Pseudophaeobacter arcticus DSM 23566: one gene and its partner. The protein of the gene in region 1 binds, or shares a complex with, the protein of each later gene. Links are inferred from orthologs where the notes say so. Each region holds a gene or a part of one and is shown on either strand. Other genes may lie near its edges. The genes, in order: ARCT_RS0117310 and dnaN.

Region 1 (11,653 bases):
CCACAAAGGTGATGGGCGCGCGGGCGCGACAGACGGTCTCCAGCTCACCCACGGTAAATCCAAAGGATCCATCTCCCATCAAGGCCACGGTTTTTGATGCGGGCCGCCCGAACCATGCCCCCAAGGAAGCCGAAAGCGCGTAGCCAAGGGCGCCATGCGCCCGGTTGGTGATGAAATAGCGCCCCGGTTGCTGCAATTGGTAATAGGCCGAAAAATACGGACAACTGGTCCCGGGATCAGAAACCACAGTGGCATCCGGCGGCAGCACTTTCATCAGCGCATCAACCACGCGCTCGGGGCGGATTGGGGTCTCGGTGCTTTGGGCCAGGTGATGAAACCTTTCAAACTTGCGCGCTTTGATCTGTGCGATGGCAGCAGCACCGCCAAAGCTATCCGCGCCCTGCGCCCGGCGATCCAGCACCGCGTTGACCGCAGCCAGCGAGAGCCGCAGGTCGCCCACCACCCCCACCTCGGTGCGGTAATTGGCGCCGATCACCATCGGGTCATTGTCAAAATGCACGATACGGGTGCCGGGTGCCGGGGCCTCCCAGCGCGAGGTGGTGGTAGAGCCTGCACGACAGCCCATGAACACCACCAGATCCGCCGCCTCCATCATTTCCCAGGTTTCATCGGTGCCGCCGTTTGAGCCCACAACACCCAGGCAATTGGCATGGGTCTCGGCCAGGGATCCCTGACCTGAGATCGAGGTTGCGACTGGAATATCCAGGCGGGTGGCAAGCCGGGAGAGCTCCTCCATGGCGCCGGCAATCACAATGCCGCCGCCACAGATGATCAGCGGCGATTTTGCCGATAAAATTGCATCAATCGCCGCCTCTGCAGCGCCGGGTTCGGGCGCCTGCGGGTAGGCGGGATAGCTTTGGTGTTTTGGGTCTGCCCAGATATCACTGGGGTCAACCGCATCATATTGCACATCATATGGCAGGCCAAGATGAGCCGCACCTGACCGGCCAGTGGTCATGGCCTTGAAAGCGGTGCGCACCATCCGGGGGATGTGTTGGGACTGTTTGATCACCGTGTTCCACTTGGTCAGGGGCCGCATCAGGGCCTCCTGGTCGACCTCTGTCAGCGGGTATTTTCCATAAGACGCAACCGAGATGTCGGTGGTGATGCCAAGAACCGCGTAGGAGCTTTCGGTGGCTTCAATGAGGCCGGGCAGGATATAGGTGGCGCCGCCACCGGAGGGACCCTCGGCCACGCCGGGGCGACCAGTGACGCGGGAATAGCCATCGGCCATATAGGTCGCAGAGCGCTCGTCGCGGGTAAGCACATGGGTTATGCCGTGATCCAGGCCATAAAGCGCGTCATAAAAGGGCAGGGTGGTGTCGCCGCACAGACCAAAGACATGGCGCACGCCGTGGGCTTCCAACATCCGCACCAGGGCCTCGGCGCCGTTCATCGCATTGCTCATTTTACTCTCCCGGGTTTGATCAATCTGTTTTGGTCATTGTGCAGCTCTCTACGGGTGCCGCGTTTTGTTCATTGCATCACCAATGGAATCAAGTCGTGTGCTCACAACTGTATACAGTTTGGAGTTCATTATTGCGGACAAGTCAAGTCTGCTCTAGCGTGGCCTCAAATCAGCAGGGAACTGCGCCAAGATCAGGATGCGAGCGGAACAAGATGGCCAAACGGGAAAGCAATGTTGATCGGGTCTATGAGGCGCTGCGCCGGATGGCAGCGGATTTTGCCTTCAAGCCTGACCAGCGGATCAATGAAAGTGCCGTGTCCGAGGTGCTGGGGGCCAGCCGCACGCCGTTGCGGGAGGCGCTGAACCGGCTGGTGGCCGAGGGGTTTTTGACCTTTCAGATCAACCGGGGATTCTTTTGCCGCCCGCTGACGCCAGGCTATATTCTTGACCTGTATGAGGCGCGTGTGGCGATCGAATGTGAAGCCCTGCGCATTGCTTGCCTGCGCGCACCAGAGCAAGATATCTCCGCATTTTCCGACTATCTGGACCGGATGGAGCCGGACTATGAAAGCGCCACCGATTTGGAAGAGCTGTTGGCGCTGGACGAGAGTTTTCATAATCGCCTGGTGCAATTGTCCGGCAATAGTGAACTGCAACGGATGCTGAAGAACCTCAATGGGCGGATCCGCTATATCCGCTTGATTGATCTAAAGCGGATGCGCGATCAGGCTGAGGGGCGCCCGCCGGGCGATGTTTCGGCCCATCGGCAGGTGCTACAGGGGCTGGCCGCACGGGACGTTGAGGCTGCAACCAAAGCCCTGCGGGGGCATATTGAAAAGCGCCGTGAAGAGGCAACCGAGGCGGTGCGCATCGCCTTTTCCCAGCTCTATGTGCCGGACGAAGACTAGGCACTGGACGCTAATCACTGGGCGCGGCGGGCATTACTCAAAAGGAGACGGGATGGAACAGGGTGGCAAGACGGTCTATGGGGCTGCGGTGGGGATCTTGATGTTGGAAACACAGTTCCCGCGTATTCACGGCGATATGGGCAATGTCCTGACCTGGGATTTTCCGGTGCATTACCGGGTGGTACGCGGTGCTACTCCGGATTTGGTGGTGCGCAATGATCCGACCAAACTGGTGGATTTGTTCATCGAGGCAGGGCGTGACCTGATTGCGATGGGCTGTGATGGCATCACCACCAATTGCGGCTTTCTGGCGCTGATCCAGGATCAGGTCAAAGCCGCGCTGGGGGTGCCGGTGGCGACGTCTTCGCTGATGCAGGTGCCGATGGTGCAGGCGCTTTTGCCTAGGGATAAGCGGGTTGGCGTCCTGACCATTTCCAAGGAGACACTGACCCCCGCCCACCTGCGTGCTGCGGGCGCGCCGGGGGATACGCCGGTTGGCGGCACAGAGGGGCTGCGCTGCTTTACCCGTGATATACTTGGGGATGCTGCGGCGATAGACTTTGAAGCCTGTCGGCTGGACATGATTGACAGCGCCCGGGCGCTGGTGGCGGATAATCCGGATCTGGGGGCGATCGTGTTGGAATGCACCAATATGGTGCCCTATGCCCGCGATCTGCGCCGGGTGACGGGCCTGCCGGTGTTCTCCATCCAAAGCTTTGTCACCTGGTTTCAGGCCGGGCTGATGCCGCGTCGCTTTGATCTGGAGCTGGATGACCCCCGCTGGTAGCTCAGGGGCTCCCTCCTGTGAGGGGGCGTTAGCTGAGCACCAGCAGCCAGAACCAGACTGTCATCACCGAAGCGGCAGTGGCAATCAGCACCGAAGAGGCGGCGACCCGTTTGGCGCGCCCGTACATATTGGCAAAGATATAGGCGTTGAACCCCGGCGCCATGGCAGCGTTCAGCACACCAGAGCGGAACAGATCCTGTTTCAGCCCCAGCGATCCCCCCAGCAGCCAGACAATGCTGGGATGCACCATCAGCGCGATGACGCAGACAAAGCCAATGGTGCGCAAATCGCCTTCGGGGCGGTACTGAACCAAGACGCCGCCCAGGGCAAACAGTGCTGCGGGCAGGGCGGCCCGAATGACCAATTGCAGGGCTTCATCAACAGCCGTGGGGATCGTCACTCCCGCGAGGTTGAAAGCAAAGCCAAGCGCGATGGCGAGGATCAGCACGTTTTTGAACATCGCCGTCAGCACCGAAGAGACGGTTTTGACCCCACCAGCCCCGCGGTTGCGCACCACCTCCATCGCGGTGATGCCCAGCCCGTAGCAAAAAGGAGAGTGAAAGGCGATGATCGCATAGTTGCCGGTCAGGTTCTCAGGTCCAAAGGCGCGTTCGGTAATGGGCAGCCCCAACAGAACGGAATTGGAGAACAGGCAGCAGAACCCGATGGCCACGCAGTCTTCCCAGTCGCGTTTGAACAGCAGCCGGGCGCCCGTCAGACCGATGCCAAAACAGGTTGCGGCTCCGGTATAAAAGCTGATGAGCAACTTGGGATCAAAACTGTTGGACAGGTCAAGATTGGCCATGGCGTGAAACAGCAGGCAGGGGATGGCAAAGCCCTGGGTGAATTTCATCAGCCCCTCAATATGAGAGGCGGAGAAAACCTCCTTTAGCGTTGCGACATAGCCTGCAGCCACTACCAGAAAGACCGGCAGGATGACATCAATCAGACTTTGCAACATCGCGGTTTCCTTTGGAGCAGTCACTTTGGGCTTTGAAAAATGGCGGGCTTTGAAAAGTGGCGGGCCCGTTGGGCAATGTGGTCGGCGGCGAGACTGGCGGGACTGGTCAGACTGGCCAGGCAGAAAAAATCAGGTTCTGCACTTACTGCGGGCGGCAGGGCCGCCCGGAGAAAACCTTGCCTACAGCGGGCAGCGAATGACCATGCCGTCATAGGCCGGGGTGATGTGATCGGCGGTCTCGGCCTCAAGCGTGGCATAGTCCAGATCAACATGCATATTGGTCAGCACCGCGCGTTTTGGCTGCATCCGCTCGATCCAGGCCAAGGCCTGCTCAAGACTGAAATGGGTGGGGTGTGGGCTGCGACGCAGGGCATCCAGAACCCAATAATCCAGCCCTTCCAGCACCTCGGTGACATCCTCGGAGATTTCGGCAACATCCGGCAGATAGGCGAGATTGCCAATGCGGAACCCCAGGGCATCCATGGCCCCGTGATTGACCTCAAAGGGCAGGAAAGGGATCTCGCCGCCGGGGCCACCAATGGAAAAGGCGCCATCAATGGTCCGCAGATCCAGGATCGGCGGATAGGGGGAGCCTTCGGGCTGCACAAAGGCATAGCCAAAGCGCGACAGCAGCGCATTTTGCGTATCGCCATCGGCGTAGACGGGCACGCGGGCGCGCATGTTGAAGACGATCATCCGCAGGTCATCCATGCCATGCACATGATCGGCATGGGAATGGGTATAGACCACCGCGTCCAGCCGTCCCACCCCGGCATCCAGCAACTGGCTGCGCATGTCAGGCGAGGTGTCGATCAGCACCGAGGTGGTGCCATCCGGCCCGTCGCGTTCCACCAGCATGGAACAGCGGCGGCGACGGTTGCGTGGGTTGTCAGGGTCGCAGTCGCCCCAATGACCGCCCAGGCGGGGCACCCCACCGGAAGAGCCGCAGCCCAGAATTGTATAGCGCAGCTCAGCCATCAGGCAGCGGCCTCATACCGGGCGGCCTTCCAGAACAGGCGGTCAAAATTGGCCTGGGTCTGCGCGGCAAAATCACCATAGTCCAGATCAAAGACCTGGGCCCCAACCTGCGCGGTGAGGGCCGAATATGCCGGTTCGTTGCGTTTGCCGCGATGGGGCGGTGGCGCCAGATAGGGGGCGTCGGTTTCCACCAGGATACGGTCGAGTGGCGCTTCGGCAAAGATGTCGCGCAGCTCCTGGCTTTTGGGGAAGGCTGAAATACCTGACATCGACAGGTAAAACCCAAGGTCCAGCGCCGCCCGGCCCAGTTCAACCGAAGAGGAGAAACAGTGCATGACGCAGCTGAAGGCACCGTTTTGCATCTCTTCGCGCAGGATCCGCGCCATATCGTCATCGGCGGCACGGGCGTGGATGATCAGCGGCAGTTTGGTGTCGCGGGCGGCGGCAATATGGGTGCGCAGGGACTGCTGCTGAATTTCGGCGCTTTCGGCCGTATAGTGATAGTCGAGCCCGGTCTCGCCAATACCGACAAATTTTGGATGATCCGCCAGGGCAACCAGATCATCATAGCTGGCCATGGGTTCTGAGGCGACGCTCATCGGGTGGGTGCCTGCGGCGTAGAACACCGGTGCATGGGTCTCGGCGATGGCGCGCACAGCAGGCTCGTTCCTGAGCTTGGTGCAGATGGTGACCATGCGGGTCACGCCTGCCTCGGCAGCGCGGGCAATGACCGCATCCAGCTCGCCCTCAAAATCGGGGAAATCCAGATGGCAATGGCTATCGGTGATCTGTGGAATTGTGGTGCTCATGCCTGCCTCGTCGTGTGTCTGGCCGGATCCGGGATGGCCTGTCTATAGGTCACCGGGATGCGGTCTCTTGCATCTTGAAAACCGTATCTAGGACAAGTGAAGCCGGGTCAAGGTTCACGGCCTGCCCGTGGCGTGCGCGCGTCGTGGCCTCAGCCGAGAGATCAGCCCAGGCGCGCCCCTGCAGCGGCGTTGCGGCCAGTCGGGTCAGCATTGCGGCCTCGCCTGCTGCGGCTTCGGGCTGTGGCGGCTGACCTGTGGCGCCGGTTCGGGCAAGCCGCGACAGGGCGACCTCGATCAGGGTGAGCAGCAGTTCAAACTTCTCGGCTGCGCCGCGCTGGGCTGAGGCCTCAGCCAGAGCGATGGCGCGTTGGCGATCCAACCGGGGCATGGTGTTCAGGATCTGTACCAGCTCGGCGTAGATCCTTAGCCCGCCAAGGTTCAACATTCGCAGGGCGGCCCCAACAGACCCCGCCGCCAGGGCGGTGAGATGGGCGGTGTTTTCAGGCAGTTCGGCTCCGGCCTGCGCCAAGGCAGATTGCATATCTTCCGGCAAAAGCGGCCCCAGTCGCAGGGTGCGGCAGCGGGACCGGATCGTCGGCAGCAGGCGCGAGGGCTGATGGGAGATCAACAGCAAAGTGGTGCGGGCAGGGGGCTCTTCGAGCATTTTCAGCAAGGCGTTGGCCGCACTTATGTTCATGTCGTCTGCGGCATCCACAATCACCACGCGGCGGCCGCCGTCGGTGGAGGACAGGCCAAAAAAGCGGTTCAGTTTGCGGATATCATCGACCACGATCTGATCGCGCAGCTTGCCCTTGTCGTTGTAGCTGCGGCTGATGGCGACCAGCCCGGGCTCGGCCAGGGCCTGAATGCGGTGTGACACCGGGTGTTCGGGGTCAATCGACAGCGAGGTGGCTGGGGGCGGTGCACCAAACAAGCCTTCCTCGGCGGCTGGCGTCGCCAGCAGGAACCGGGCGATGCGCCAGGCCAGGGTCGCCTTGCCGACGCCCTGCGGTCCGGTGAGCAACCAGCCGTGATGCAGCCGGTTGGAGTTGAAGGCGGTGAGAAAATCCTGCTCTGCCTGATCCTGCCCAAAGAGCTGGGTGGTCTCGCGCGGGTGCGGCGCGCCTGGGGCCTGATCGGCGCGCGGCAGCTCTTCGTCGGCTTTTGCCTTGGGGGCGCGGCTCATTGCTGCGCTGCTTTGGTACGGGCCGCCAGTGCGGCCTCAGTGAGGCGCAAAACATCAGCAGCAACGGTGTCGATATCCCGGGCACCATCCACAACTCTGAAACGGTCGGGAAACTCAGACGCCAGAGACAAAAAGCCCGCGCGCATTTTCTCCTGCAGGCCGAGGCCAAAATCCTCAAACCGTTCTTCGGTGCCCTGGCGCCCCTTGGCGCGGGACAGGCCGGTGGCGGGATCCATATCAATAAGCAGGGTCAGGTCCGGTTCACGTCCAATCATGAGCGCATGCAGCTGATCCACCGTGGCGCGCAAATCGCCCCGCGACATGCCCTGGTACATCCGGGTGCTATCGGCAAAGCGGTCACATATCACCACCTTGCCCGCAGCCAGAGCGGGCAGAATGGTGCGTTCCAGGTGGTCGCGCCGTGCGGCGGTGAACAACAGGATCTCGGTCTCGGCGGACCACTTGTCTGGGTCGCCTTCCAGCACCAGGCGGCGGATATCCTCGGCCCCCTCAGAGCCGCCGGGCTCGCGGGTGAGGACAACATCGTAGCCCGCCGCGCGCAGAGCTTCGGCCAGGCGTTTGCACTGGCTTGATTTGCCCGAGCCGTCAATACCTTCAAAGGTCAGGAACAGGCCGGTCGGCAGGCGTATGCTATTCTCGCTCACTGTTGTGCCTCGGGACCAGCAATCAGGCGTCTGGACAGAACCTTTGCTGCATTTTGCACCCGCTGAAAGAACCCCGCATTGGCGACATCCTGTTCAGCCACCAGGGGCAGGCGGATTTCGGGCAGCCCCTCCGGCTGCAGAACCAGCTCTGCCAGTTGTTGACCTTTGCTGATGGGGGCATTGATTGGGCCGGAATAGACCACCTCAGCCGGGATTTCAGAGCCTGCGAGGGCAGGCAGCAGGATTTCCAGATCGGTTTCAGGCACCAGGCCTACCGATCGTTCCGCTCCCCGCCAAACTTCGGCGCTGGCAACCGAGACACCGGCCTTGGCGACGATCTTTTTGGCAAATTGGCGAAACGACCAGTTAACAATGGCCTCAGCCTCCTCTGCGCGGGCCTTTGTGCTGTCCAATCCGGTCACCACAAAGATCACCCGGCGATCCCCCTGCACGGCGGACCCGACCAGGCCATAGCCTGCCTCAGAGGTGTGACCGGTCTTCAGCCCATCCGCACCGATGCCAAGCCCGAGCAGGGGATTGCGGTTGTGGGTATTGGAGGGCGCACGACCATCAAAGGCAAAACTCTTCTCTGAAAACAGAGGGTAATACTGTGGGAAGTCTTCGATTAGATGTTCGGCAAGGATGCCAAGGTCACGCATCGACATGCGGTGGCCAATAGCGGGCCAGCCGTTGGCATTGGCAAAACTGGCATCACTCATGCCCATCTCATGGGCGCGTTTGGTCATGTAGCGGGCAAAACCGGCCTCTGTGCCATCGGGGCTGAGCGCCTCGGCGATGACCACACAGGCGTCATTGCCCGACAAAACGATAATGCCGCGCAGCAGGTCTTCGACACGCACCCGGTCGGTGGTGTCCAGAAACATGGTTGAGCCGCCATAGCTCATGGCATGGGCACTGACAGGCAGACGCTCATCCAAAGACAGCCGGCCATCGCGCAGCGCTTCAAAGGCGACATACAGCGTCATCAGTTTCGACATCGAAGCCGGGGGCAGCGGAACATCGGCATTCTTGGACAAAAGCACGGTGTCGGTCCCCTGATCCACCACGTAGGCGGCCCGCGCCTTGGTGTCAAAAGCGGCAAGCGGCAGCGCCGTCAGGCAAAGTCCAAAGCTGGCGGCCAGGGCAAGTTTGGCAAAGGGGCTGACCATTGATTTCATGCCTGCGACCTCCTTGGGGGTGGGGATGGTGTTAATTGGTGACAGCATAGGCATCGGTAAAGCCGGTTTCCTGAATCTTTTTCAGCAGCTGGCTGCGTTCTGACTTGGATTTGGCGGGGCCGACCACAACGCGCCAGAATGGTTTCCCATTCCCGGTTTGCGCCAGCACGGTGGGGATCAAACCGGCATTGCGCATCTGCGCGGCGGTGTTCTTTGCGTTGCTTTCAACGCTGAAAATGCCAATTTGAATGTAGGGTTTGCCCAGCGAAGAGACACGCGGCGCCGGGGCAACGGGCGCCTGCGGGCGTGGAGCCTGTGGACTGGGCGCCTGTGGACTGGGCGCTGGTGCGGCCTCAATCGCAGCGGCGGCGCCAGCAATCGGATCCAGCGGCGTGGCTTCGATTTCATCCGCGCCAAGCGCTGTGGTTGCCGCCTCTTCCAGGGGGCTGTCCTGCAGGGTGGCGTCCGCCAGCGCGGGTTCTGGCTGTTCTTCGGCTTCACGGCGCAGGGCGGTGACATTCAAATCAATTGGAGCACCTGCCAGTATGCCCAGAGCCGCCGCCGCATCCGAAGAGATCTGCAACCGGGGGCCGGGGATTTCGCGCTCGCGGCGGAACAGGGCGCCGATGACAAATTTCCCATTGGAGGTGTTGCGGATGATCACGCGTTCGGGGTCTTTGGCATCTGGATGCGCCACCCAGACACCGCCCAGCGATGGCCGACCATCCCAGAGCCCGGCTTCACTGACCTGAAACACATCAGGGGCCTCGACGTCGCGTTCGACCAATTGTGTTCTGCTGGAGCCGGTTACTGCAGTCTCTGCCGCCCTGGGCTTCAGAAACCCGAGATTGGCGCCTTCTTCGCAGGCCGAGAGTGCCAGCACTGAGATCGCCATCAATGCGAGGCCAGATCTTGGTCTCCATTTCGGCATGGTTGGTGTCATGATCATTTCCTTGCCTGTGCTCATTGCGCCAAAGCGCACCTCGCCGGATTTCCCGGTCGTCGTTATGATTTGGCGAATGATAGCCTGCGGCGGCAGTCATGAAAACCCTATGCCCGAGCGTGGTTTGTAAAAGCTGGGTGATGGGCGCGATCCCGCGCGTTTCCTGCGGGCTCAGCACGGTCTTGCCCCTCACTGGGGGAGATCTCCAGGGCATTTGCGAGCAGGAATAATTTCCTCTTGCGTGTTGTCCTGCAGCACCTTAAACCGCCCCCAGACCGGGGAGGTGGCAGAGTGGTCGAATGCGGCGGTCTTGAAAACCGTTGAACGTGAGAGCGTTCCCAGGGTTCGAATCCCTGTCTCCCCGCCACTCACATCTGTCTCAACTTACCCCCACCTCACCGGATGCGTTTTGCGTGATTTCAGATGGCCATACGCTGTGGTTTTGAAATGAGACTTCCGTTCGGGCGCCCATGGCCTTCGACAATTGCGTTGACGCCACCGCACGGCCTTTTGGCGGGTTTGATCTGGCGCGAGTTTCCCTGATAGGGGGGGCTGTGGCTGCTGCGGGTGCATGCCCCAAGTTGCCCGAGACAGTGGGCCTCAGTAGGCCTCAGTGCGCCATGGAGCGGAGGCGCCGGCTCTTGGCGCTGGTGCAAGCGTGAATTCACAGAAAAAGGGCAGCGGGGGGTTCCTCTGCCTCTTTCCCCTTTGACTGCAGAGTGCCAAATACATCAATGGCTTGACATTCTGGAGTTTTGTAAGGTTCCGGATGAAAAAATGTGTTTAATATTGAATTCTGTGCATCTATGCTGTGAAGGCGGGAGCGCTATAGTCAAGGCTTTGAAAACCACGACAAAAGTGGATTTTTTGGCGTGTCGAGAGCCTGCAGGGTGAATGAAAGCGGAATTTAGTGGAGTTGGTTTTCGGAAATGTCTGAGCGAAAACTCTATATAGCGGATGATAATTTTGAATTCGCAGAATACCTTATGACGGTTGCACAGCGGTTGGGATGGACCGTGCAAACCTGTTCAAACGGAAATGAACTGCTTGCCTTGTTGTACTCAGGCGATGGCCCGGCGGTGGTCTTGGTCGATATAAATATGCCGGAAAAAGATGGCATAGAGGTAATCGAAGGATTGTCGGAAGTGTCCCGTCCGCTGCGGTTTCGGTTTATGACGGGCGGTGCCGATGCCCCGATGTTGGCGGCAAAACTGATGGCGCGGGCTAGAAATCTCTCGGTTGGGCGCAATCTCTACAAACCGATTCCAATGGACAATTTGAAACGGGTGTTGGTGGATGAATGGGACGCGCTTTTGCAATTGGAAAAAGCACCAAATCTTCCTGCTGAGTGAGCAAGCTGTCTCTTTCGTCAGACGAAAGTGATTGCAGTGTGCCCACGGCGGCAACTCTCTTCACATCCTGCGTCCTTTAACGCGCGGTTCAGACAATTGGTAACGCGCAGGTCGCGCTTATCTGTGGGCTGATCCTGGTATCCTCGACGCGATAGCCCCTATCTGTGGCTAGCCCTGCTTGTGCAGGGCTCGTAGGTCACAGGACAGAGCCATCTGCCTGGCGCGGGAAACAGGGCACCGGCTTTGTCCGCTGCAGATCAGTCTCCAAAGGGTTGAATGGAAGATTACAGTTTTAATTAATATCAAAGTAAAGAATTCAATTGGGTGAACATTAAAGAGTTCTTCCATGCGCTATTGGACCAAAAGTAATCCAGTCTTAAGACTAACATGCTTCTTTGGGAGGGCAGTTTTTTAGGAGCGAAACATGAAGTTCGGAATTGTGGCAGCCGTGTCTGCC
Region 2 (11,607 bases), 900 kb from region 1 along the record:
AGGGATGCGAGGTACCTTTTGGCGAGGCAGGTTTTGGCAAGCGCTCGGTTGTTCGGAAATCCCATATGACAGGCACGCAATTGATTCTTCTTGTCGCTGCGCAGTATTACTCCCATGACCATGCTTGGGATGCTTGCTTGATTAGGAATGAGAATGCCTGAACTGCCCGAAGTTGAAACCGTGATGCGGGGATTGCAGCCCTCGATGGAGGGGGCGGTGATTGCACAGGCCCATGTGAACCGGCCGGATCTGCGCTGGCCCTTTCCAGATCACATGGCAGAGCGGCTGACCGGCGCGCGGGTTGTGGCGCTGCGGCGGCGGTCAAAATACATCCTGGCGGAGCTGGACCGGGGTGAGACGCTGCTGGTGCATCTGGGCATGTCGGGGCGGATGACGGTTTCGGGTGATCCCTTGGGGCAGTTTGTGCATGAGCACCCGCAGGCGGCCAAACATGACCATGTGGTTTTTGACATGGAGAATGGCGCGCGGGTGACATTTAATGATCCGCGCCGCTTTGGCGCCATGGATCTGATCGACACAGCCGGGCTGGCCGAGCACAAGCTGCTGCGGGTGTTGGGGCCGGAACCCTTAGGCAATGACTTTCATGAGGACCACCTGATTGCCGCCTTCAAAGGCAAGAACTCCCCGGTGAAATCGGCGCTGCTGGATCAGGGAATCATCGCGGGCCTGGGTAACATCTACGTCTGCGAGGCGCTTTTTCGTGCTGAAATTTCGCCCAAACGCAAGGCGGGGCAACTCGCCGCAGCCCGTGTTGCAGGCCTGGTCCCCATCATTCGGCAGGTGCTGGAGGAGGCCATCAAAGCCGGGGGATCTTCGCTGAAAGATTTCCGCCAAGCCAATGGCGAGCTTGGATATTTTCAGCACAGCTTTGACGTCTATGGCCGCGAAGGAGAGCCCTGCAAACGGGAGGGCTGTAGCGGCACTATTGCCAGAATCACCCAGTCGGGGCGATCCTCTTTCTACTGTGGCAAGTGTCAAAGATAGCTTGAATGCGATGTTTGTCGTGGTAATGACTCGGTTCTGAACGGAACAACGAAAGCAATAATCATGGCCTATGAGACGATCAACGTCGATGTGCAGGACCACGTTTGTCTAATCAGACTGCATCGCCCCGAGGCGTTGAACGCACTCAATGCAGCGCTCGTGAGCGAGCTTTGCACTGCTTTGGAAGAAGCCGACGCCAGCGACAAGGTGCGTTGCATCGTGCTGACCGGATCGGAAAAGGCATTTGCCGCTGGTGCTGACATCAAAGAGATGTCGGAGATGAGCTTTACCGATGTCTATACCAGCAACCTGTTTGCGCAGGTGAATGACCGCATCGTGGCGATTCGCAAGCCAATCATCGCGGCCGTTGCGGGCTATGCGCTGGGCGGTGGCTGCGAGCTGGCGATGCTGTGCGATTTTGTCATTGCGGCGGAAACGGCCAAGTTCGGCCAGCCAGAGATCAACCTTGGCGTTGTGGCCGGCATTGGCGGCACCCAGCGTCTGACGCGGTTTGTCGGCAAATCCAAATCCATGGACATGAACCTCACCGGTCGCTTCATGGGTGCAGAAGAAGCCGAGCGCGCCGGTCTGGTGTCGCGGGTGGTGCCTGCCAAGAAACTGATCGAAGAAGCCATGGGCGCGGCGCAAAAGATTGCCGAGAAATCCCTGCTCACCGCGATGGCGGTCAAGGAAACGGTCAATCGCAGCTACGAGCTGCCGCTGAGCGAAGGCATGTTGTTTGAACGCCGGGTGTTCCACTCGATGTTTGCAACCGAAGACCAGAAAGAGGGCATGGCCGCCTTCCTGGAAAAACGCGAAGCCCAGTTCCGCGATAAGTAATCTGTTGGGGCCTGTGTCCAGGGTCTGCCCCAAGATCGGGGCGGTTCTTTTGGAATGGCCCCGGCAGTTTCACGGTGATTTGGCTGTCGCCGTAAGAGCCTCACCTGGGCCAGGTGGCAATCTGCTTGCATATTGCAGCCCATCCCATTAAAGACCGCAGCCATACATGCGCGTGCAGCCCGCTTGGCTAGAATCACTCCGAGATCCGATCCGGGTTTGGCTGGCCTGCGCCGACATATAAACACGAACCCGAAGATAAGGTCACAGAGACATGGCAAATAGCCCCCAAGCAAAAAAACGCGCCCGTCAGAACGAAAAGCGTTTTGCAGTAAACAAAGCTCGCCGTTCGCGCATCCGCACCTTCCTGCGTAAAGTTGAAGAAGCCATCGAATCTGGCAACAAAGAAGATGCAGCCGCAGCTCTGCGTCTGGCCGCTCCTGAGCTGATGCGTGGCGTGACCAAAGGCGTCTACCACAAGAACACGGCTTCGCGGAAAGTGTCCCGCCTGACTGCACGAGTCAAAGCTCTGGGTTGATTCCCTGCCGGGAATTTCCTGCAAGTAAGAATTTGAAAAAAATGAAGGCGTCGCATTTTTGCGGCGCCTTTTGATTTTCTCCTTATCTGACGGATACCTTCTGCAGTTGCGAGAGATTCTTTACGGCCAAAGCATGAGTCAACAACAGAGTTTCATTGCCGCTGCCCCCCGCAAATTGCTACCACATATACAGCGATTCACTCGCTGGGGGGACAGGCTGCTCACGGTAATCTTGACGGGCATCAAGGTTGCTTTACGGCGTAAGAGTTCACGGGAGGCCACTTTGGCTTCTCAATGATTCTGCGCCCTGCTGTATTGGGTTTTCAATCAGCAGCCTTGTCTCATTTGTGTGCAGAAACGGTTTTTAGTTTCAGGATAAGGCCACCGCATATTCGTGGCTTTTTGTTGGACAATCCGTTGCCCCATAGGGGAATGTGGTCAGGATACTCCTGTCCGCATGCGCAGAAGTTATGGGTGAAGCGCAGCTCTGAAATGGGCGCGAAAGAATGATAGGCGAAAGATAAACAGGCCGCTGCTTGTTTTTGGGGATGCATGAGGCGCAGCACATGACGGAAGAAAAATGGGGACAGCTCAGAACTCGGCTTTTGAAGACTGTTGGCCAAAATAACTTTACGACCTGGATCGAACCGTTGGAGTTCAATTCAGTTGACGATGGTGTGGCGGTGTTTCACGTGCCAACCAATTTTATGGGCAACTATGTTAGCCAGAACTTTGCCGATCTCATTCTGCATGAGTTCAGCATCTCTGGCGAATCGGTTCAACGCCTGGCCTTTCGGGTTGCTGCCAATTCACCTGCGCGACCGGTGCGCCAGGTCGAACAGCCCGCAGAGCCCTTTGCTGAGATGCAGGAAAGCTCTGGGCGGGACAATGGCGAGGCCCAATGGGGGCGGGAGACGACGCGCCCGGCAAATACCGGCGCACCTTTGTCTGCCAAAGCAGCTGCCGCTGCGCCGATGGATACGCTGCAGGCAGCACCGCTTGATCCGCGGTTTACCTTTGACAACTTTGTCGTTGGTAAGCCAAACGAGTTGGCCCATGCTGCGGCGCGCCGGGTTGCCGAAGGCGGCCCTGTGACCTTCAATCCGCTGGTCCTATATGGCGGTGTGGGTCTGGGTAAAACCCACCTGATGCATGCAATCGCCTGGGAAATCCGCGCCCAAAACCCTGATCTCAACGTGCTGTATCTGTCGGCTGAACAGTTCATGTACCGTTTTGTGCAGGCTCTGCGCGAACGCAAGATGATGGACTTTAAGCACCTGTTCCGTTCGGTTGATGTGCTGATGGTCGATGATGTGCAATTCATCGCTGGCAAGGATTCAACCCAGGAAGAATTCTTCCATACCTTCAACGCCCTGGTGGATCAGAACAAGCAGATCATTATCTCTGCTGATCGCGCTCCGGGTGAGATCAAGGATCTGGAAGACCGGGTTAAATCGCGTTTGCAATGTGGCCTGGTGGTGGATCTGCATCCAACAGATTACGAATTGCGTCTGGGCATTCTGCAGACCAAGGTGCAGTTGCAACAAAAGACCTACCCGGATCTGGAAATTGCCGATGGGGTGCTGGAGTTCCTGGCGCATCGGATCTCTACCAACGTACGCGTTCTCGAAGGCGCGCTGACCCGGCTGTTTGCCTTTGCCTCGCTGGTGGGGCGCGAGATCGACATGGATCTGACGCAGGATTGCCTGGCGGATGTTTTGCGCGCCTCTGAGCGCAAGATCACCGTTGAGGAAATCCAGCGCAAGGTCTCTGAGTATTACAACATCCGGATGTCGGACATCATCGGCCCCAAACGCCTGCGCTCTTACGCGCGGCCACGGCAGGTGGCGATGTATCTGTGCAAAAAGCTCACCAGCCGCAGCCTGCCAGAAATTGGCCGTCGCTTTGGGGGGCGGGACCATACAACCGTCATGCATGGGGTGCGCCGCATCGAGGAGTTGAAGTCGACCGACGGTCAGATCGCCGAAGATGTGGAAATGCTGCGCCGCGCGCTTGAATCCTGATCTGTCGACCTGATCGCATGATCCGCAGACGGCCCCGGATTTCCGGGGCCGTTTTTGTTGGGCTTGCTGTCAGGCCTGTTGCCCAGTGTCTTGTCCGGTGTCTTGCCCTGCATTTGGCGCCGTGTCTCGCCGCGCAATCGGGTTCAATCGCAACGATTCTGTGGGTTTCAGGCCGTTGTGGGATCTCACCTCTTGACGCTGCCGGGATTCCCTTAGAAAACTCAATAAAAGCCTTGTACATGAGGGGCAAACCGCTACTTTGCTTGTCCCGACCCTTGCTATTTCAGGGCCTGGTTCAGGGCCTGGGCGGAAGCCCGCAGGTACGGCGAAACAGCTTTGGCTAGACGGGCGCGACGAAGAGGAAAGCGACATGAAGATCAGCATCGAACGCGGCACACTGCTGAAGGCGGTTGCGCAGGCCCAGTCAGTGGTGGAGCGTCGCAATACCATTCCGATCCTGGCCAATGTTCTGATCGAGGCCGAAGGCGACGTGGCCCAGTTCCGCGCCACCGATCTTGATATCGAAGTTGTCGATAAGGCCCCGGCGCAGGTCGAGCGCGCAGGCGCCACCACCGTCGCTGCCACAACCCTGCATGAAATTGTGCGCAAGCTGCCGGATGGTGCCTTGGTGACGCTCACGGCGGATGCGGCAACCGGTCGTCTGACGGTAGAGGCCGGGCGCTCGAACTTCTCGCTGGCCACCCTGCCACGCGAAGATTTCCCGGTTATGGCGAGTTCCGAGTATCACTCGAACTTCACCGCCAATGCGGCCATGCTGCGCCGACTCTTTGATAAATCCAAATTTGCCATCTCAACCGAAGAGACCCGTTATTATCTCAATGGTGTCTATATGCATGTCTCGGATGCTACTGAGGGTGGGAAGGTGCTGCGCTGTGTGGCCACCGATGGTCACCGTCTGGCCCGCATCGACGCACCGCTGCCAATGGGGGCCGAGGACATGCCGGGGGTGATTGTGCCGCGCAAAACCGTCGGTGAGATGCGCAAGCTTCTGGATGATGACGAGATGGATATTGCGGTCTCTGTTTCAGAAACCAAAGTCCGTTTTGCCACACCCAATATCACCCTGACCTCCAAGGTCATTGATGGCACTTTTCCAGATTACACCCGGGTCATTCCGGTCGGCAATACCCGTCGGCTTGAGGTGGACGCCGATGAGTTTGCCCGCGCGGTGGACCGGGTTGCTACGGTTTCTTCCGAGCGATCGCGCGCGGTGAAGCTGCAGCTGGAAGAGGATCGCCTGATCCTGTCGGTCAATGCACCGGACAGCGGCGCCGCCGAGGAAGAACTGGCGGTGGCCTATGCGGATGAGCGGCTGGAGATTGGCTTTAATGCCAAATATCTGCTGGAGATCGCCAATCAGGTTGATCGCGAGAACGCCGTCTTTATGTTCAACTCCTCTGGGGATCCGACCTTGATGCGCGAAGGCAATGATGAAAGCGCTGTCTATGTCGTGATGCCGATGCGGGTTTGACGCCTTAGGATCTGGTGACCTGGGATATGCCAGGCCCAGATTGCTCCGGACTGGCATATATCGGCCTTTCGGCCCGGCCCCCCTCTCGGCGGCAAGGCCGCCTGCCGGGCAGCGGGACGGGAATATTTGGGGAAAGATAAAACCGGAAGTGTCCCCATGCTGGCTTTGACCTCTTTGACATTGTCCCACTTTCGCTCGCATTTGCGGGCGGAATTGCATTTGGATGGGCGCCCCGTTGCCATTCATGGCAATAACGGTGCTGGCAAGACCAATATCCTCGAGGCCGTGTCGCTGTTTTCTCCGGGGCGGGGTCTGCGGCGGGCCAGTGCCGCGGATATGGTGCGCCGTCCCGAGGGGCTTGGCTGGAAGCTGAAAGCGGTCTTGCAGGCACCGGATCAGGCCTATGAGATCGAGACCTGGTCGGACGAGGGCGCAGCACGCCAGGTGCGGATCGACAATAAGGCCTCGAACCAGATTGCCCTGGGGCAGATCTGCCGGGTGGTCTGGCTGGTGCCGGTGATGGATCGGCTTTGGGTTGAGGCCGCAGAGGGGCGTCGCCGGTTTCTCGACCGCATCGCGCTGAGTTTTGATCCCAGCCATGCCGAGGCCACGCTGATTTATGAAAAGGCCATGCGCGAGCGCAACAGGCTGTTGAAGGATCAGGTCCGCGATGCCGCCTGGTATCGGGTGGTGGAGGCCCAGATGGGCGCTGCTGGCCATCGGATTCACAGCGCGCGGCGCGCTGCGGTGCAACGGCTGGAGGCGGCGCAGGACACGGCTGAGACCGCCTTTCCCACGGCGCAGCTGGAGCTGGTGCAGTCTGAAGGCGAGATGCCGACAAGCGAAGCGGATCTGGTTCAGGCTCTGGCCGAGGGGCGGATGCGGGACATGGCGGTTGGCAGAACCCTGGTTGGGCCACACCGAAGCGATCTTATTGGCACCTATGCGCGCAAAGGCATCGCAGCCAAGGAATGTTCCACCGGAGAGCAAAAGGCACTGTTGGTCTCGCTGATTTTGGCCAATGCGCGCGCCCTGGCCGCCAGCGAGGGGGCGCCACCCATTTTGCTGCTGGATGAGGTTGCGGCGCATCTGGATGCTGATCGTCGCGCCGCATTATATGATGAAATCTGCGCTCTTGGGGCGCAGGCCTGGATGACGGGCACCGGGCCGGAGCTTTTTGCGGAACTGGGAAGCCGCGCCCAGATTTTCGAGATTGGCGACCTGGATGGGGTATCGCAGGTGGTCAGCGAATGAGCCTCTCTGTCTGGGATCTGCTGCTCTATGCGGCGGCTTTGTTTGTGCTGTTTCTGACGCCGGGGCCGGTGTGGCTGGCGCTGATGGCGCGGGCGGTCTCTGGTGGGTTTCAGGCGGCCTGGCCCCTGGCTGTGGGCGTGGCTGTGGGCGATCTGATCTGGCCGCTGGTTGCGATTGGCGGCATGTCCTGGCTGGCCTCCAGTCTGAGCGAGGTGATGTTGGTGCTGCGTTGGGGCGCCTGCCTGATGTTTGTCCTCATGGGGGTTCGGGTGATCCGCGCGGCCGGGCGAAAGATTGCCGAGAACCGGGCTTTGACCCGACCGGGCGCCTGGGCCGGATTTGTGGCGGGCGTTGCGGTGATCATGAGCAATCCCAAAGCGATCCTGTTCTATATGGGATTGTTGCCCGGTTTTTTTGACCTCGGGGCGCTTGGCTGGGTCGATGTTGTGGTGATCATCTGCCTGTCCTTTACGGTGCCGCTTTTGGGAAACCTGGTGATGGCGGCGCTGGTGCATTCCCTGCGCCAGGTGATTGCCTCGCCCGCGGCCCTGCGGCGGCTCAACCTGACCTCGGGGGCATTGCTGATCGGGGTGGGACTGCTGCTGCCCTTTACCTGATTTTGCCTGCGATTTTCTGCGATCTGACGGCGCGTCGGCGGCTTTGTTCTATTCCCTGTCCTGGGCCAAGAAAAAGCCCCGTCGTGGGTGACATTCGGGGCCAAGTTGCGTATAAAATCACAAAGTTAAAACAGGAAGTCGCGAATGTCTGATAACGAACAGAGCCCAGCCGAATATGGTGCCGATTCCATTAAGGTTCTCAAAGGGTTGGAGGCAGTTCGCAAACGTCCTGGCATGTATATCGGTGACACCGATGACGGCTCTGGTTTGCACCATATGGTCTATGAGGTGGTGGACAACGGAATTGATGAGGCCCTGGCCAATCATGCCGATCACGTTCGGGTCACAATTCATGCGGACAGTTCCGTTTCGGTTTATGACAACGGGCGTGGAATCCCGGTTGGCATTCACGAAGAAGAGGGCGTTTCAGCGGCTGAGGTCATCATGACTCAGCTGCACGCGGGCGGCAAATTTGACAGCAACTCCTATAAGGTTTCCGGCGGTCTGCACGGGGTGGGTGTTTCGGTTGTAAACGCCCTGTCCGACTGGCTGGAGCTGCGGATCTGGCGCGAAGGCAAAGAGCACGTCGCACGGTTCGAACATGGCGATACCGCCGAGCACCTGAGAGTGGTGCAGGACTGTGGCGACAAAACCGGGACCGAGGTCCGGTTTATGGCCTCGACGGATACCTTTTCGAACCTGGAATATTCCTTTGAGATTCTGGAGAAACGCCTGCGCGAGCTGGCCTTCCTGAACTCGGGCGTCAGGATCATCCTGATTGACGAACGCCCAGCGGAACGGCTGGAATCAGAGCTGATTTATGAAGGCGGCGTCAAAGAATTTGTCAAATATCTGGACCGGTCAAAAACCCCGGTGATGGATACCCCGGTCTATATCACCGGCGAAAAGGATGACATCGGTGTTGAGGTGGCGATGTGGTGGAACGACAGCTACCATGAATCGGTGCTGCCCTTTACCAATAACATTCCACAGCGCGACGGTGGCACCCATCTGGCGGGTTTCCGCGGCGCACTGACCCGGACGATCAACAACTATGCCCAGTCCAGCGGCATTGCCAAAAAAGAGAAGATCTCTTTCACCGGCGATGATGCCCGCGAAGGGCTGACCTGTGTTCTGTCCGTCAAGGTGCCGGATCCCAAATTCTCCAGCCAGACCAAAGACAAACTGGTCTCCTCTGAGGTGCGTCCGGTGGTGGAGAGCCTGGTGAATGAAAAGCTGGCGGAATGGTTTGAGGAAAATCCAAACCAGGCCAAGCAGATCGTTGGCAAGGTCGTCGAGGCGGCGCTGGCCCGCGAAGCCGCCCGCAAGGCGCGCGAGCTTACCCGGCGGAAAAACCCTATGGATCTCAACTTCCTGAGCTCCAAGTTGAAAGACTGCTCGGACAAAGATCCGGTCAACACCGAAATCTTCCTGGTGGAGGGTGATTCCGCTGGCGGCTCTGCCCAAACCGGGCGGGACCGGAAAACCCAGGCGATCCTGCCGCTGAAGGGTAAAATCCTGAATGTCGAGCGGGCGCGGTTTGACCGGATGCTGGGCAGCCAGGAAATTGGCAACATGGTCATGGCCCTGGGCACTGGCATTGGTCGGGATGAGTTCAACATCGCCAAGCTGCGCTACCACAAGATCGTCATCATGACCGATGCGGATGTTGATGGTGCCCATATCCGCACGCTGCTGTTGACCTTCTTCTATCGTCAGATGCCTGAACTGATCGAAGGTGGCTATCTCTACATCGCCCAGCCGCCGCTTTACAAAGTGGCGCGTGGCAAATCCGAGGTCTATCTGAAAGATCAGGCCGAAATGGAGGATTATCTGGTCAACCAGGGTGTCGAAGGGGCCACGCTGAAACTGGGCTCCGGCGAAGAGCTGGTTGGTCAGGATCTTATCCGCGTCGTTGATGAGGCGCGTCAGTTGAAACGGGTTCTGGACGCTTTCCCAACCCATTATCCGCGCCATATTCTGGAACAGGCAGCCGTGGCCGGCGCCTTTGTACCCGGTGCCGTTGATGCCGATTTGCAAGGCGTTGCCGACCGGGTTGCGACCCGGCTTGATCTGATTGCGCTGGAATATGAAAAGGGCTGGCAGGGCCGGATCACCCAGGATCATGGCATTCGCCTCGCCCGTATTCTGCGCGGTGTCGAAGAGGTCCGCACTCTGGACGGTCCCATGCTACGATCCGGTGAAGCTCGTAAAACTGGCAGCTTTACCAAAAGCTTGCAGGAGGTTTACGCGACTTCGGGCCAGTTGGTTCGACGGGACCGTGTCCAGGCAATCCATGGGCCGCTTGATCTGTTGAAGGCCATCATGGAAGAGGGCGAAAAAGGCCTGTCGCTGCAGCGCTACAAAGGTCTGGGCGAGATGAACCCCGATCAGCTGTGGGAAACCACCCTGGACCCGGATGCCCGCACCCTGTTGCAGGTCCGTGTCGACGATATGGTTGAGGCAGATGATCTGTTTACCAAACTGATGGGCGACGTGGTTGAGCCACGGCGGGAGTTCATTCAGAAAAACGCGCTGAGCGTCGAAAACCTGGATTTCTAGGGCCTGATCTCTAAACCCCACAGCACTGCGGAGCCCCCGCAGTGCTGTGGCTATGCTTGCTAAGAAGCCCGCTGGGCCGCAAGAATAAGGTCGCTGGCTTTTTCACCAATCATGATGGCCGGGGCATTGGTGTTGCCGCTGACGATCTCGGGCATGATCGAGCAATCGGCAACCCGCAGGCCAGATATGCCGTGAACCCGCAGCTGCGCATCAACTACCGCTTGACCGGACTGGCCCATCTTGCAGGTGCCTGTGGGGTGATAGATCGACGCGGTGTTGTTGCGGGCCCAGTGCAGGGTTGCTTCATAGTCCGCCATATCAAGGTCGGCATGGGGGCGGAACTCCTGCGAGATCTTGGATTTCAAAGGCGAGTGCCGGGCAATCCTGCGGGCGATATTCACGCCCGCAACCAGGGTTTGACAGTCTGTCCGGGTCGACAGATAGTTTGGAATGATCTTGGGATAGCTGCCGGGATCGCTGGAGTTCAGCCGAATTTCGCCACGGGATTCGGGGCGGAGCTGACAGACTGACATGGTAAAGGCCGAAAACCTGTCGGCGCCCTTGCCGGGATTCTCCGCTGACAGGGGCTGGACGTGGAACTGGATGTCGGGGGTTTCCAGCTCGGGGCGGGTTTTGAGAAAACCAGTGGCCAGACTGGCGGCCATGGTCATGGGGCCGGCGCGAAACATCAGGTACTTCAACCCTATCCTGGCCTGTCCCAGCACCGTGCTGACCTCGTCGTTCAGGGTGGGTTCGTTGCATTTATAGACCAGCCGCGCCTGCAGATGGTCCTGCATGTTTTTGCCGACGCCTGGCAGGTCGGCCACCACCTTGATGCCATGTTCGGACAGGTGCTCTGCCTCGCCAATGCCCGACAGCATCAGCAACTGTGGTGAGTTGATCGCCCCGCCTGAGAGGATAACTTCGCGGTTTGCCCTGATGAAATGGGTCGCGCCGGTGCGATCGCGATAGGCGACGCCGGTGCTGCGCATGCCCTCCAAAACAACACGTTGCACATGGGCATGGGTGATAATCTGCAGGTTTGGCCGCGATTTGACCGGGTTCAAAAAGGCCACCGCAGCCGAGCAACGCCGCCCATTGCGCGCGGTGAGCTGGAAAAAGCCAACGCCCTCTTGGTCGGCACCGTTGTAATCGGGGTTGAAGGGGTAACCAGCGGCCTGGGCTGCGGCCACCCAGGCATCGGTTATCGGGCGCTGAATGCGCATGTTCGACACGGAAAGAGCGCCCTGATCGCCGTGAAAGGCGTCGCTGCCGCGC

The links.
Region 2: the proteins of ARCT_RS0117310 (region 1) and dnaN are in contact, whole or in part, in a cryo-EM structure (PDB 8GIZ), measured with the Escherichia coli proteins. The link is inferred for Pseudophaeobacter arcticus DSM 23566 from one-to-one orthologs.

The regions. Positions count from the first base shown.
Region 1 is NZ_KI421507.1:2,701,387-2,713,039, reverse strand. Bases 4,991-7,989 are described here. They hold ARCT_RS0117310 (DNA polymerase III subunit delta'), read right to left. Parts: upstream 7,059-7,989; coding sequence 5,922-7,058; downstream 4,991-5,921. Other genes in these bases: ARCT_RS0117300 (D-alanyl-D-alanine carboxypeptidase family protein), read right to left, coding at 7,720-7,989; tmk (dTMP kinase), read right to left, coding at 7,055-7,723; ARCT_RS0117315 (TatD family hydrolase), read right to left, coding at 5,063-5,872; ARCT_RS0117320 (MBL fold metallo-hydrolase), read right to left, coding at 4,991-5,063. Outside these bases: ARCT_RS0117340 (thiamine pyrophosphate-binding protein), read right to left, coding at 1-1,429; ARCT_RS0117335 (GntR family transcriptional regulator), read left to right, coding at 1,642-2,337; ARCT_RS0117330 (aspartate/glutamate racemase family protein), read left to right, coding at 2,390-3,124; ARCT_RS0117325 (AEC family transporter), read right to left, coding at 3,153-4,085; more of ARCT_RS0117320, read right to left, coding at 4,266-4,990; more of ARCT_RS0117300, read right to left, coding at 7,990-8,892; ARCT_RS0117295 (SPOR domain-containing protein), read right to left, coding at 8,933-9,844; ARCT_RS27235 (response regulator), read left to right, coding at 10,774-11,196; ARCT_RS0117275 (substrate-binding periplasmic protein), read left to right, coding at 11,621-11,653. UniProt on the Escherichia coli protein: Part of the beta sliding clamp loading complex, which hydrolyzes ATP to load the beta clamp onto primed DNA to form the DNA replication pre-initiation complex.
Region 2 is NZ_KI421507.1:3,598,881-3,610,487, reverse strand. The notes cover bases 3,883-6,835. They hold dnaN (DNA polymerase III subunit beta), read left to right. Parts: upstream 3,883-4,774; coding sequence 4,775-5,896; downstream 5,897-6,835. Other genes in these bases: recF (DNA replication/repair protein RecF), read left to right, coding at 6,053-6,835; dnaA (chromosomal replication initiator protein DnaA), read left to right, coding at 3,883-4,404. In the rest of the region: mutM (bifunctional DNA-formamidopyrimidine glycosylase/DNA-(apurinic or apyrimidinic site) lyase), read left to right, coding at 154-1,005; ARCT_RS0121920 (enoyl-CoA hydratase), read left to right, coding at 1,069-1,845; rpsT (30S ribosomal protein S20), read left to right, coding at 2,117-2,380; more of dnaA, read left to right, coding at 2,947-3,882; more of recF, read left to right, coding at 6,836-7,150; ARCT_RS0121895 (LysE family translocator), read left to right, coding at 7,147-7,767; gyrB (DNA topoisomerase (ATP-hydrolyzing) subunit B), read left to right, coding at 7,912-10,329; ARCT_RS0121885 (GMC family oxidoreductase), read right to left, coding at 10,389-11,607. UniProt on the Escherichia coli protein: Confers DNA tethering and processivity to DNA polymerases and other proteins. Acts as a clamp, forming a ring around DNA (a reaction catalyzed by the clamp-loading complex) which diffuses in an ATP-independent manner freely and bidirectionally along dsDNA.